4 regions of the Kitasatospora sp. NPDC015120 genome follow, and region 4 is predicted to be linked to each of the others. Evidence: riboswitches for the same ligand, from Rfam matches in the RefSeq annotation. Region 4 holds a riboswitch; each other region holds the start of a gene.
The links. A riboswitch is a leader RNA that binds a small molecule or an ion and turns the genes downstream of it on or off. The one in region 4 is predicted to bind cobalamin.

Region 1 (3,198 bases), on a different contig from region 4:
GAGCAGCTGGACGGCGCCGGTGACCGGGTGCCGCACGGGCGTCGCGCGGACCTTGAACACCTCGGCCAGCAGGTCGGGTCCGAGCACCTCGGCGGGCGGCCCGGAGGCGACGATCCGGCCCTCCACGAGCACGTGGAGCAGATCGCAGTGCCCGGCGGCCAGGTTGAGGTCGTGCAGCGCGGTGAGCACCGTCGGCCCGGCCTCCCGGACCAGCGCCAGCACCTCCAACTGGTGGGCGATGTCCAGGTGGTTGGTGGGTTCGTCGAGGACCAGCAGCCGGGGTTCCTGGACCAGCGCGCGGGCGATCAGCACCCGCTGCTTCTCGCCGCCGGACAGGCTCAGGAAGCCCCGGCCGGCCAGGTGGGCGGCGCCGACCCGGCGCAGCGCCCCGGTGCAGAGCTCCCCGTCCCCGGCCGACGGCCCGGCCAGGGCGCCGCGCCGGTGCGGCAGCCGGCCCATGCCGACCACCTCGGCCACGGTGAAGTCGAACTCGGCGGAGTGCTCCTGCGGCAGCGCCGCCACCCGCCGGGCGGACTCGCGCGGTGCGAGCGCGTGCAGGTCGTCGCCGCCGACCAGGACGGCGCCGGCGGCGGGCCGCAGCGCCCGGTAGACGCAGCGCAGGAGGGTGGACTTGCCGCTGCCGTTCGGGCCGATCAGGCCGACCACCTGGCCGGCGGCGGCGTTCAGCGTGACGTCGTGGACCAGCCGGACGCCGGCCAGGTCGACCGAGACCCCGTCGACGGCGAGGTCCAGGGCGCGGGCGGGCGCGGTCACCGGCCACCGCCGAAGGAGTAGCCGCGGCGGCGCATCAGCAGCAGGAAGCAGGGCACCCCGACGGCCGCGGTCACCACGCCGACCGGCAGTTCGGCGGGCGCCAGCAGGGTGCGGGAGACGATGTCCACCCAGACCAGCAGCAGCGCCCCGGCGAGCGGTGCGACCAGCAGCACCCTGCGGTGGCCGGCGCCGACCAGCATCCGCACCAGGTGCGGGACCATCAGTCCGACGAAGCCGATCGCCCCGCTGACGGCGACCACGGTGCCGGTGACGGCGGCGGTGACCACGAACAGTTCGCGGCGCAGCCGGTCCGGGTCCACGCCGAGCGAGGCGGCCGTCTCGTCGCCCATGGCCAGTGCGTCCAGCCGCCCGGCGGCGCCGGCCAGGTGGGCCAGGCCGGCCAGCACGGTGACGGCGGCGATCGGCACCGAACCCCAGGTGGCGCCGCCGAGGCTGCCGAGCAGCCACATCATGGCGGAGCGGGCGGCCTCGCCGCGGGCGGCGGCGAAGACCATCAGCGCCGTCAGCGCGGAGAAGCCGTAGGACATCGCGGTGCCGGTGAGCACCAGCCGCAGCGGGGTCAGGCCGTGGGCGGTACGGGCCGTCAGATAGACCAGCACCATGGCGAGCAGGGCGGCGGTGAAGGCGGAGACGGAGATCGCCCAGACGCCGAGCGAGGCGAAGGCGCCCATCATCAGCACGGCGTTGGCGCCGACCGAGGCCCCGGAGGAGATGCCGAGCACGAACGGGTCGGCGAGCGCGTTGCGGACCATCGCCTGAACGGCGACCCCGGTGGCGGCGAGTCCGGCGCCCACCACGGCGGCCAGCACGGCGCGCGGCAGCCGGATCTCCCAGACGATCGCGTAGGCGGCGGCCTCGTCGGCCTCCAGCCTCCCGCCGGTCAGCCCGGCGCGCAGCAGCCGCAGGACCTGGCCCCAGCCGAGTCCGGAGGAGCCGACGGCGACGGCGCAGACCAGGGAGGCCAGCAGCGCGACGGCGAGGGCCGCGGCCAGCGGGACGGCGGGTGTTCGGCGCGGGCCCGGCGGGGCCGCGGCGGTGGCCGGTGCGGTCGCGGTGCTGCTCACTGGTGCGCGCCTTGCCTCGGGCCGCGCACGGCGCGGGGCGGCGCCCCCGGGCGCGGGTGTGCCGGGGCGCCATCCCCTCGCAGTCCACGGCGAGTTGTCGGGAGGTCGGCGTCCTCGGGCGATCGGGCTCACGGGCACGGGGCACCGTTTACCGTTGCGGGTCAGCGCCGGATTCGCACCGGCTTCCCCCTCTGGACGCCCTGGCAGCATAACAAGCACTCAGGGCAGGCAACCCTTACCGGGCCCGGTGTGGGCGGGAACACACGAACGCCCCCGGTCCGGCGTGCGGACGGGGGCGCTCGAAGGAGGGGGGAGCGGGGATCAGCCCTGCTTGGTCTCCCAGAAGATCTTGTCGACCTCGGCGATGAGGTCGAGCAGCGCCTGGCCGGTGGCCGGGTCGGTGGACGCCTTGGCGGCCGAGGCGGCCTTCAGGGTGTCGTTGATGAGCTGGTGGAGCTGCGGGTACTTCTCGAAGTGCGGGGCCTTGAAGTAGTCGCTCCACAGCACCGAGATGTGGTGCTTGACCGTCTCGGCGCGCTGCTCCTTGATGATGATGGCGCGGGCGCGGAAGTGCGGGTCCTCGTTGGCCTGGTACTTCTCCTGGGTGGCCTTCACGGACTCGGCCTCGATGCGGGCCTGGGCCGGGTCGTACACGCCGCAGGGCAGGTCGCAGTGGGCGTGGGCGGTGGCGCGCGGTGCAAACAGACGAGAGAGCATGGGAGTCCTTCCTTAGATCGTCTTCCCGCGCCCGAGATTACCCCTCGGACCCCGCCGTTTCTCGGCCGGGCGGCGGGCCTAGGGCAAAAGGCGGAGCCGGAACCGGGCGAATCCGGACATCGGCGGGCGGCGCCCCGTGCGGCAGACTGGTGTGCGACCGAGGGACGCGGCGGGACGCGGGCCGGGAGGAGGAGTCGTGGCACGGAGCGCGGAACCGGAGGAGGGGCCCCCGGCGGGCAGCGCGCCGTTCGGGCTGATCGACGTGGCGGGGGACTCGATGGTGCCGACCCTGCGCGACGGCGACCAGTTGCTGGTGCGGTACGGGGCGCGGATCCGGCCCGGTGCGGTGGTGGTCTTCCGCCACCCGTTCCAGCAGAACCTGCTGGTCGTCAAACGTGCCGACGGGCGGCGGCCGAAGGGCTGGTGGCTGCTCTCCGACAACCGGCCGGTGGACAGCGACAGCCGCAGCTACGGCGCGGTGCCGGACGAGCTGGTGCTCGGCCGGGTGCTGCTGCGGCTGCGGCCGAGGCCGGCCTGGCTGGCGCCCGGCCGGCGCCTGGAGCGGCTGCTGCTCTCCGGCCCGCTGGCCAGGATCCCCGGGCTGGCCCGCCGGTTCGGCGTC
Region 2 (3,198 bases), on a different contig from region 4:
CCAGGGCGGTGCGCACCGCCGCCTCGACGTCCCGCCACTCGGTCTCGCCGAAGTGGCCGAGGCCGTCCGGGGAGGCGGGGGCGCCGGCGTCGCCGCGGTAGGTGACGACCAGGGCGGGCAGGCCGAGGCGCTGCAGCTCGGGGAGGACGGGCAGGGTCTGGGCCCGGTCGGCGTCCGGCCCGTGCACCAGGACCACCCAGGTGCCCCGCTTGCCGCCCAGCCGCCAGGCGGGCATCGCGCCGAGCTCGCCCTCGACGGCGGTCTCGGCGAACGGCAGCCCGAGCGCCCGGCCCGGGTCGCCGAGGTGGACGCGGGGGGTGAAGCGGACCTCGGTGCCGGGGGCGAGGGTGCCCCGGTCGGCGCGCACCAGCCGGCGGGTGACCCCCTTCTCGTCACGGTGCAGGACCTCCTCGACGACCGCATGGCCGTCCTCGCCCCACTCGACGGCCCAGCGGCCGGGGCGCTCGCTCACCGGCGTGCGGGTGAAGGTGACCCGCCCCGCGCCGAGGGCCTGGACGCGCACCGGGCCGGTCCGCACGCGGGCGGCCCCGGCCGGGCGGACCATCCGCTCGGACGCCCGGCGGCCGATCACCAGGACGGCGGCCCCGGTGCCGACGGCGGCGGCCGCCACGGTGGCCGCGATTCCCCAACGCATACTCGCTCCCCGGTGCTCGGTGTCTGGCTCGGTGTCCGGTCTCGCCGCCCCGACCCACCCTCAGTCCACTCGCGCGGGCGCAGGGAGGCCAGCAGGACACGGCCGTACGGGTAGTTCCGGGAGGAAAGTCACAGCGGCGCGGCGGGACGGCCCGGCGTGTGACCAACACCCCCGACGACCTCGGTTGACTCCCGGTTCGGGCCCGTGATGGGATCCTTCAGCCAATACGGAGGCATGCAGAGGAAGCCGGTGCGAGTCCGGCGCGGTCCCGCCACTGTCACCGGGGAGCACGACCGGAACACGCCACGGCGGGCCGTCAGAAGCCGCTGGAAGGCCCGGGAGGTGCGTTCGACCCGGAAGCCAGGAGACTCTCGCCCCCGGTTCGTCGATCCAGGGCGCGGACCCTGAGTGAGGACACGCACGCGATGCTGCGCCCTGCCGTGCGCCCGTTGACCCGGGCCGCCGCCTTCGGCGCCGGCGCGGTGGCCGGGTACCTGGCCGACGCCCGGTTCGCCGACCCGCGCCGCGGCCACCCGGTGGCCGGCTTCGGCACCGCCGCCGCCCGGCTGGAACGCCTGCTCTGGCGCGACCACCGCGCCGCCGGAACCGCCTTCACCGCCCTGGCCGTGGGCACCGTCGCGGCCGGCGCCCTCGCCGCCGACCGGCTGCTGGCCCGCCGCCCGCCCGCCCGGGCCGCCCTCGCCGCCGCCGCGACCTGGACGGTGCTCGGCGGCACCTCGCTGACCCGGGAGGCCCGCACCATCGGCCGTTCGCTGGCGGCCGGTGACCTGACGGCGGCCCGGGAGCGGCTGCCGCACCTGTGCGGACGCGATCCGAGCGCGCTGGACGAGCAGCAGCTGGCCCGCGCGGTCGTCGAGTCGGTGGCCGAGAACACCGCCGACGCCGTGGTCAACGCCCTGCTCTGGGGCGGCCTCGCGGGCACCCCCGGCCTGCTGGCGTTCCGCGCGGTGAACACCCTGGACGCGATGGTCGGTCACCGCTCGCCCCGCTACGCCCGGTTCGGCTGGGCCTCGGCGCGGCTGGACGACGTGGCGGGCTGGCCCGGCGCGCGGCTGACCGCGCTGCTCACGGTGGCCGCCGCCCCCGAACCGCGCACCGCCTGGCGGGTCTGGCGGCGCGACGGCTCGGCGCACCCCAGCCCGAACGCCGGGCAGGCCGAGTCGGCGTTCGCCGGCGCGGTGGGCGTGCGCCTCGGCGGGACGCTGCGCTACGGCGAACGGGTGGAGCACCGCCCCGTGCTGGGCGGGGAGCTGCGGCCGGTCGGGGTGGACGACATCGAACGGGCCTGTGTGCTCTCCCGGCGGGTGAGCGCGCTGGCGCTGGGTACGACGGTCGCCGGGCACCTGCTGCTCCGGGCGGCCCTGGGCGGGATGCGGAGGAGTGGGGCATGAGCAAGGCGCTGCTGGTCGCCGGGACGACCTCGGACGCCGGCAAGAGCGTGGTCACCGCGGGCATCTGCCGCTGGCTGGCCCGGCAGGGTGTCGCCGTCGCGCCGTTCAAGGCGCAGAACATGTCGCTGAACTCCTTCGTCACCGCCGACGGCGCCGAGATCGGCCGCGCGCAGGCGATGCAGGCGCAGGCGGCCCGGGTGGAGCCGGAGGCGGCGATGAACCCGGTGCTGCTCAAGCCCGGGGCCGACGGCCGCAGCCAGGTGGTGCTGCTGGGCCGGCCGGTCGCCGAGGTCGGCGCGCTGGACTACCGCGAGCGCAAGCCGGTGCTGCTGGAACGCGCCCTGGAGTGCCTGGCGGACCTGCGCCGGCGCTTCGACGTGGTGGTCTGCGAGGGCGCGGGATCGCCCGCCGAGATCAACCTGCGCGACCGCGACATCGCCAACATGGGCCTGGCCACCGCCGCCGGACTGCCGGTCGTGGTGGTCGGCGACATCGACCGCGGCGGGGTGTTCGCGGCGATGTACGGGACCCTGGCCCTGCTGTCGGCCGAGGACCAGCGGCATGTGGCGGGCTGGTTCGTCAACAAGTTCCGCGGCGACGCGCGGCTGCTCGCCCCGGGCCTGGAGATGCTGCGCGGGCTGACCGGCCGTCCGGTGCTGGGCACCCTGCCGATGCTGGCGGACCTGTGGCTGGACGCCGAGGACTCGCTCGACCTGTCCACCGTCGTCGACCGGACCGCCGCGCGCGGCCCGCTCGGCGCGGACGTGCTGCGGGTGGCCGTGCTGCGCTTCCCCCGGCTGTCCAACTTCACCGACCTGGACGCGCTCGCCCAGGAGCCCGGCGTGCTGGTCCGCTGGGCCACCCGCCCGGAGGAGCTGGCCGACGCCGACCTCGTCGTGCTGCCCGGAACCCGGGCCACCGTCGCGGACCTCGCCTGGCTGCGCGAACGCGGCCTGGAGCCGGTGCTGAGGGCACGGGCGGCGGCCGGGCAGCCGCTGCTCGGCGTCTGCGGCGGCTACCAGATGCTGGCGCACTCGATCGTGGACGAGGTCGAGTCGAAGGCGGGCGCGGTGGACGGCCTCGGGCTGCTGCCGACGCGGGTGCGGTTCGGCGCGGAGAAGGTGCTCGGCC
Region 3 (3,198 bases), on a different contig from region 4:
CTGCGCGAGGGTGCGCATCATCCGGGCGTAGAGGGTCTGCGCGGGGATGGTGCGCACGGCCTTGCCGGCCAGTTCGGCCTTGCGGTAGGCCTCGTCGAACTCCTCGCCCCACAGGTCGACCAGCTCGGGGACGTCGGCGGGGGAGAACAGCGACCAGTCGGCGTTGGCGTTGACCCGGCGCATGAACTCGTCCGGGATCCAGTGCGCCAGGTTGAGGTTGTGGGTGCGGCGCGCCTCCTCACCGGTGTTGTCGCGCAGCTCCAGGAACTCCTCGATGTCGGCATGCCAGGTCTCCAGGTAGACGCAGGCCGCGCCCTTGCGGCGGCCGCCCTGGTTGACGGCGGCGACCGAGGAGTCGAGGGTGCGCAGGAACGGCACGATGCCGTTGGACTTGCCGTTGGTGCCGCGGATCAGCGAGCCGCGCGAGCGGATCCGGGAGTAGGACAGGCCGATGCCGCCGGCGTGCTTGGACAGGCGGGCGATCTGCGCGTAGCGCGAGTAGATCGAGTCCAGGTTGTCCAGCGGGGAGTCCAGCAGGTAGCAGCTGGACATCTGGGGGTGGCGGGTACCGGAGTTGAAGAGGGTCGGCGAGGAGGTCAGGTACTCCAGCCGGCTCATCAGGCGGTACAGCTCGGCGACCTCGGCGACCGACTGCTCGGTGTCGCCGACCGCCAGGCCGCAGGCGACGCGGAGCAGGAAGTACTGCGGGGTCTCGACGACCTTGCGGGTGATCGGGTGGCGCAGCAGGTAGCGGGACTGCACGGTGCGCAGGCCGAAGTACTCGAAGCGGTCGTCGCCCCGGGGGTCGACCAGGGCGTCCAGGGCGGCGGTGTGCTTGGCGACGAAGGCGGCGGTGGTGTCGCCGATCAGGCCCTCGGCGTGGCCGACCGCGATCGAGGTGGAGAACGAGACCACGCCCTGGCTCGCCGCCTCGTCCACGATCTCCAGCGCGAGCAGGCGGGCCGCGAGCTTGGAGTACTGCGGGTCCTCGGCGATCATCGACGCGGCGGCGTCGACGGCCAGCCCGCGCAGCTCGGCGAAGTCCGAGCCGGCGTGGCGGCCGCGGAGCGCGGCGGCGGCGACATGGCCGGGGTCGGCCTGGGGGAGGTCGGCGCTGCGGTCGGTCAGGAGGCGCAGGAGCGCACCGCCGGGGTCGGAGACCGTCGGGTCGGCGGGGGCGGAGCTGGAACCCTGGGCGGGCAGGGTGGCTGAGGCAGCGGTGGTCAAGGCGCTCTCTCCTGGCGGCGGCGACGGGGGTGGCTCGGGCCGGACCGTTCGGGGCAGGGGAGACCGCCGCGCGGCCCGGAGGCGTCGCGCGCGTGTCGTCCCCGGCCCGCCCGCGAGGCCCGGAAGGTGGTGCTGGTGCCATGGCCCCTGCGGGGAGGCGTCGGCACGCCGTCGGCAGGTACTCGGACTCGCGGCGCACCTCGGGAGGCGGCCGCACACCGCTGCGGGGCAGTCCCGGACTCGCACCGGGTTCCCCTGCGTCGACAGCAGGGATGAGCATACATCTAGTGGTGCTCGCTGGATGCGACACCACATGTTGTGCAGCGTGGCGTGTTGCTCCGATGACCGGTGGTACCGGGGCGGGGCCGCGGGGTGCCCGCGGCGGGGTCCGTTGCGAAACGGATTGGTCACCGGGACGGTCCCCCGTCGGGTGCATGCCCTACGATCTCGGCACATGAGCGAGGGAACGGGCGCTCCGGGGGACTGGGCCGGTAGGGCCGTGCCGCCGGGGCAGGGTCAGCAGCCTGGCGCGCCGGGTCAGGTGCCGCAGCCGGGGCAGCCGCCGGTGCCGCCGCCCGGCGGGTTCGGGCCGCCTGCGACGCCGTACGTGCAGCCGGGGGCGGGGGTGCCGCCGCAGGCCCAGCCGCCGGTGGCGCCGCATGTGCCGTCCGGCGCGGTGCCGTACCCGCAGCCGGGGCCCCCGCAGGGCCCCCCGCCGGGGCCGCAGGCCGGACCGCCGCCGGGACCGCAGCCCGCGCCCCCGTTCGCCGGCTGGCCGCAGCAGGGCGCCCAGCCGCCGCAGCCGGCCCCGGCCGAGCCGGACTGGAACGCCATGGCGGACCGGCACGCCGACGAGTCGCGCCGCCGCAAGCGGCTGTGGATCGGCGCGGTGGTCGTCGCCGCCGTGCTGGTCGGCGGCATCGTCGGGGCCGGGGTGTGGATCAACGGCCGGGACAAGGGTGACGGCCCGAAGCCGGCCGCGAGCGGGACCACCGCCGGTACCCCGTCCGCCACCGCCACGCCCACCGAGCAGGCGGTGGCGGTGATCTCCGACGCCGCCACCGACAAGCTGCCGGTCGACGCGGCGACGCTGTTCCCCGATCAGACCCGGACCGTCGACGGCAAGGTGTGGACCCGCCAGGTGACCGGTTCCACCGCCCCCTGCTCCAAGGCGACCACCGGCGGACTCGGCCTGGCGCTCGGCGACGACACCTGCCGCTCGCTGGTCCGCGCGACGTACGTCAGCGGCGAGAGCGCCGTCACGGTCGGGGTCGCGGTCTTCGACAACAAGGCGGGTGCGGAGCGGGCGATCGGCCGCCACGCGGGACTGATCCAGGGTCTGTCCGGCACCGGCGTCCCGGTGTTCTGCGTGACCGACAAGTCCGGCTGCACCGAGACCCACGCGTCGATCGGCCGCTTCGGCTACTTCACGGTGGCCGGTTCGCTGAAGCAGGGGACGGACCAGAGCGACCAGCTCGCCACGGCCGCCGCCGGCGCGCTGGCGGAGCGTACGAAGGACGTCCTGCTGGCCCGGGGATCCCACACCGGCTGACCCCCGGCGGGGACGGGACGGCCCGCGAAGGGCGCCCGGGGCGGTCGGATAGGATGACCGCCCTCGGGGGAGGGATGCGTCCCCCCGTGGCCGCCCCGACGGGGAATCAGCGAGCAGGAGGTACCGCGCGGTGAGCGCTGCCGTCAATGCGACCAGCAGACGGCGCAGAGCGGCGGGGCGCCGGCGCGGAACGGGCGAGCCCGTCCCCGCGATGCTGCTGCCGGCGCCGCCCACTTCGCAGGAGAAGTACAGCTACACCATCCGCCACCAGTGGGTGCTGACCCTCTGTTCGATGGTGAGCTTCGGGTGCCTGGTGGTCAGTCAGGCCGAGCTGTACTCCCTCGGGTCGTGGTTCTGGCTCTGCGTGCCGTTCCTGTTCTTCACGGTCGTCTACTACGTGGTGTCGCTGCGGGTGAACA
Region 4 (3,198 bases):
ATCGACTCCAGCAGCTCGCCGAGCGCCTGGTCGGCGATCTCGGCGGCGATCCGCAGGTCGGCGATCTCGTGCTCGTCCTTGACCACCCGCAGCCGCTCGACCGCCTGGCCGACGTCCACCAGCCGCACCCCCTCGGCCAGCCCGGCCACCGCCCGGTGCCGGGTGACCGTCAGGTCGTGCTCCTCCACCGCCAGCCCGGCCGCCCCCAGCCGCGCCGCGGCGGAGGCCGCGGCCAGCGCGGTGTCCGAACCGGCGGTCACCGGCAGCCGGGTGACGTCGGGGGCGATCAGGTGCTCGCCGGTGTCGTCCGGCGGCAGGTCGTCCGGCAGCGCGAGCAGCGCCCGGTCCCGGGTCAGCAGCAGGGTCGCCCCGCACGGCGGGCAGCCGGTCAGGTACCGCACGTTCGCCGCCCGGGTGATCAGCGCCGCGTCGGCCCCGGAGGCACCGCAGTGCTCCCGCAACCGCTCCCGGCGGCCCGCGTACGCATCAGCCATGCGTCGAGCCTACGAACCCGGCCCCCGATCCGCCCGCCGAACGCCCCCACCCGGGCAGCCCCGGCCGCCCGCCCGGACCGCTACTCCGCGGGCTCCGGACTCCACTTCCGCTCCACCCCGGCCAGCCGCCAGTAGGCGATGGCGGCGGCCCAGACCACCACGAACAGGGCGACGATCGCGTAGCCGACGTTGTCCAGCGAGATGTCCGCGATCCAGCCGGTCACCGGGTCGGTGAGGTCCAGCTTCTCGTGCAGCACGCCGACCAGCTCGATGGTGCCGATGACGAAGGCCACCGCGATGGACAGCCCGGTGATCGTCAGGTTGTAGTACACCTTCCGCACCGGGTTGGAGAACGCCCACTGGTAGGCGAAGTTCATGAAGGTGCCGTCCAGCGTGTCGAACAGGCTCATCCCGGCCGCGAACAGCAGCGGCAGGCAGACGATCGCGTACCACGGCAGGCCGGAGGCCGCGCCCGAGCCGGCCATCACCATCAGGGTGACCTCGGTCGCGGTGTCGAAGCCCAGGCCCAGCACCATGCCGACCGGGAACATCTGCCCGGGCCGGGTGATCGAGCGGGTCGCCCGGTTCAGCACCCGGGCCAGCAGGCCGCGCGCGTTCAGGTGCGCCTCCAGCTCGGCCTCGTCGAAGCGGCCGGCGCGCATCGAGCGGAACACCCTGAGGATGCCGAACAGCGCCGCCAGGTTGAGCGCGCCGATCAGGTACAGGAAGACGCCGGAGGCCGAGGTGCCGACCATGCCCAGCCACTGGTGGGTGGACGACTCGTCGTCCATCAGCGTGTTGGCCAGCTGCGCTCCGCCCGCCACCAGCGCGGCCATCAGCACCACCATCGAGGAGTGCCCGAGCGCGAACCAGAAGCCCACCGAGACCGGGCGCTTGCCGTCCGCCATCAGCTTGCGGGTGGTGTTGTCGATCACCGCGATGTGGTCGGCGTCGAAGGCGTGGCGCATGCCGAGGGTGTAGGCGGTGATGCCCAGGCCCACCCCGAAGACCTGGGTGCCCACCTCGTACTCCTCCGGCGCCACCAGGAAGATCAGCGTGCCGAACGCCACCACGTGCATGGCGAGGATCACGCCCAGCAGCCCGGCGGTGCGCAGGGTGTCCTCCCGGCGCCAGCGGAAGGCGGGCAGGGCGGCGGGCGACGCCGCGGCGGCGGCGGTTTCGGGCAGGGTCATCTGGGGATCACGCTCCAGCACCTCGTGGAATGACGTCGTGAGATGCCGTGGCCGGTCTCCTGGCTTACGGGGCTCCCGTACCCGCCTTCCCAGGCGCGCGAAGCGCCCAGTGGCGTCCTGGGTACGGACACTCTCCCCCGATCACAGTGGCGAGGGCCGCTCCGGACTGGGACCCCTGAGGGTCCGTCACCGGTCTTCCCGAGCACCACGGCGGGCAACACCGTAGGGGCCGGGGGCGACCCATGCAAGGCTGCGCACCTACGCAGGTGTTCAGGATCACAACCCCCTGCCTGCCAGAATGGGCCGCATGCATCTCGTACCGGCCGACCGCGCGGGCCACCGCACCATCGACGGCCACCGGGTCTGCGAGGCCATCGCCGCGATCGGCGACACCGCCCACGTCCGCTCCTGGGCCGAGCGCTTCGCCCTGCTCGCGGACCCCGGCAGGCTCGCCCTCCTGCTCGCCCTGCACCGCACCGGCCCCCTCGCCGTCACCGACCTCGCCGTCGCCACCGGCATGCGCGACCCCGCCGTCTCCCAGGCCCTGCGCCTCCTGCGCACCGCCGGCGTGGTGGCCGGCGAGAAGGAGGGCCGCGTCGTGCGCTACCGGCTCGTGGACGCCACCCTGCGCCCCCTCCTCGACCAGTGCGCCGGTGACACCCCCGCCGCAGCGGCCGGCTGACCGCCGGGCGGGCCGCTCGGCGCCCCCGCGGCCCGTGCGCTCCCTGCGCCCGGGCCGGCCGCCCCGGGCCGGGCCCACGGGCGCAGCCGGGGCCGGATCAGGCCGTCGTGCGGGACGGCTGGCAGGTGGGGCACCAGAAGAGGTTGCGGGAGGCGTGTTCCTCGGTGCGGATGCCGGTGGCGCAGACCAGGCAGGGCTGGCCGGCGCGGCGGTAGACGTAGACCTCGCCGCCGTGGTCGTCGACGCGCGGGGGGCGGTTCATCGCCTCGGGGGTGTGCTCGGGGCGGACGGTGTCGATGCGGCCGGCGACGGTGCCCTCGCGCATCAGGGCGACCAGGTCGGCCCAGAGGGCGTCCCACTCGGCGCGGCGCAGGGAGCGGCCGGGCAGCCGGGGGTCGATGCCGTGGCGGAACAGCACCTCGGCGCGGTAGACGTTGCCGACGCCGGCCAGCACCTTCTGGTCCATCAGCAGGGCGGCCACCGTCGTACGGCTGCCGGCCATCCGCCGCCAGGCGGCTTCCGGGTCGGCGTCGGCGCGCAGCGGGTCCGGGCCCAGGCGGGCGGCGACGGCGGCCTTCTCGGCGTCGGTGATCAGGGCGCAGGTGTGGGGGCCGCGCAGGTCGGCGTAGTGCTCGTCGTTCTCCAGGCGCAGCCGGACCAGGCCGACCGGCTCCGGCACCGGGCCGTCGGCGGTGTCGCCGAAGGTGAAGCCGCCGTACAGGCCGAGGTGGACGTGCACCCAGGCGTCCTCGCCGAAGCCGAGGAAGAGGTGCTTGCCGGTGGCCTCGGCCGCGACCAGCTCCCGTCCGTCGATCAGCTTGGCGCCGTC

Region 1: it holds a riboswitch for cobalamin, as region 4 does, so the genes downstream of both, ACF1AK_RS21690 (FecCD family ABC transporter permease) here and ACF1AK_RS16615 (HoxN/HupN/NixA family nickel/cobalt transporter) in region 4, are expected to answer to the same signal.
Region 2: it holds a riboswitch for cobalamin, as region 4 does, so the genes downstream of both, ACF1AK_RS31015 (cobalamin biosynthesis protein) here and ACF1AK_RS16615 (HoxN/HupN/NixA family nickel/cobalt transporter) in region 4, are expected to answer to the same signal.
Region 3: it holds a riboswitch for cobalamin, as region 4 does, so the genes downstream of both, ACF1AK_RS21545 (ribonucleoside-diphosphate reductase subunit alpha) here and ACF1AK_RS16615 (HoxN/HupN/NixA family nickel/cobalt transporter) in region 4, are expected to answer to the same signal.

Annotation. Positions count from the first base shown of each region.
Region 1 is NZ_JBIBVJ010000009.1:77,643-80,840, forward strand. It holds gene ACF1AK_RS21685 (ABC transporter ATP-binding protein) at 1-753, opposite strand, end outside; gene ACF1AK_RS21690 (FecCD family ABC transporter permease) at 771-1,859, opposite strand; cobalamin riboswitch at 1,955-2,093, opposite strand; gene sodN (superoxide dismutase, Ni) at 2,181-2,576, opposite strand; gene sodX (nickel-type superoxide dismutase maturation protease) at 2,773-3,198, shown strand, end outside.
Region 2 is NZ_JBIBVJ010000022.1:22,294-25,491, reverse strand. It holds gene ACF1AK_RS31020 (alpha/beta hydrolase family protein) at 1-655, opposite strand, end outside; cobalamin riboswitch at 835-1,047, shown strand; gene ACF1AK_RS31015 (cobalamin biosynthesis protein) at 1,081-2,067, shown strand; gene ACF1AK_RS31010 (cobyric acid synthase) at 2,064-3,198, shown strand, end outside.
Region 3 is NZ_JBIBVJ010000009.1:45,977-49,174, forward strand. It holds gene ACF1AK_RS21545 (ribonucleoside-diphosphate reductase subunit alpha) at 1-1,203, opposite strand, end outside; cobalamin riboswitch at 1,383-1,524, opposite strand; gene ACF1AK_RS21550 (hypothetical protein) at 1,682-2,779, shown strand; gene ACF1AK_RS21555 (glycosyltransferase family 2 protein) at 3,072-3,198, shown strand, end outside.
Region 4 is NZ_JBIBVJ010000006.1:8,918-12,115, reverse strand. It holds gene ACF1AK_RS16620 (M24 family metallopeptidase) at 1-494, opposite strand, end outside; gene ACF1AK_RS16615 (HoxN/HupN/NixA family nickel/cobalt transporter) at 575-1,687, opposite strand; cobalamin riboswitch at 1,719-1,912, opposite strand; gene ACF1AK_RS16610 (ArsR/SmtB family transcription factor) at 1,995-2,369, shown strand; gene ACF1AK_RS16605 (Fpg/Nei family DNA glycosylase) at 2,467-3,198, opposite strand, start outside.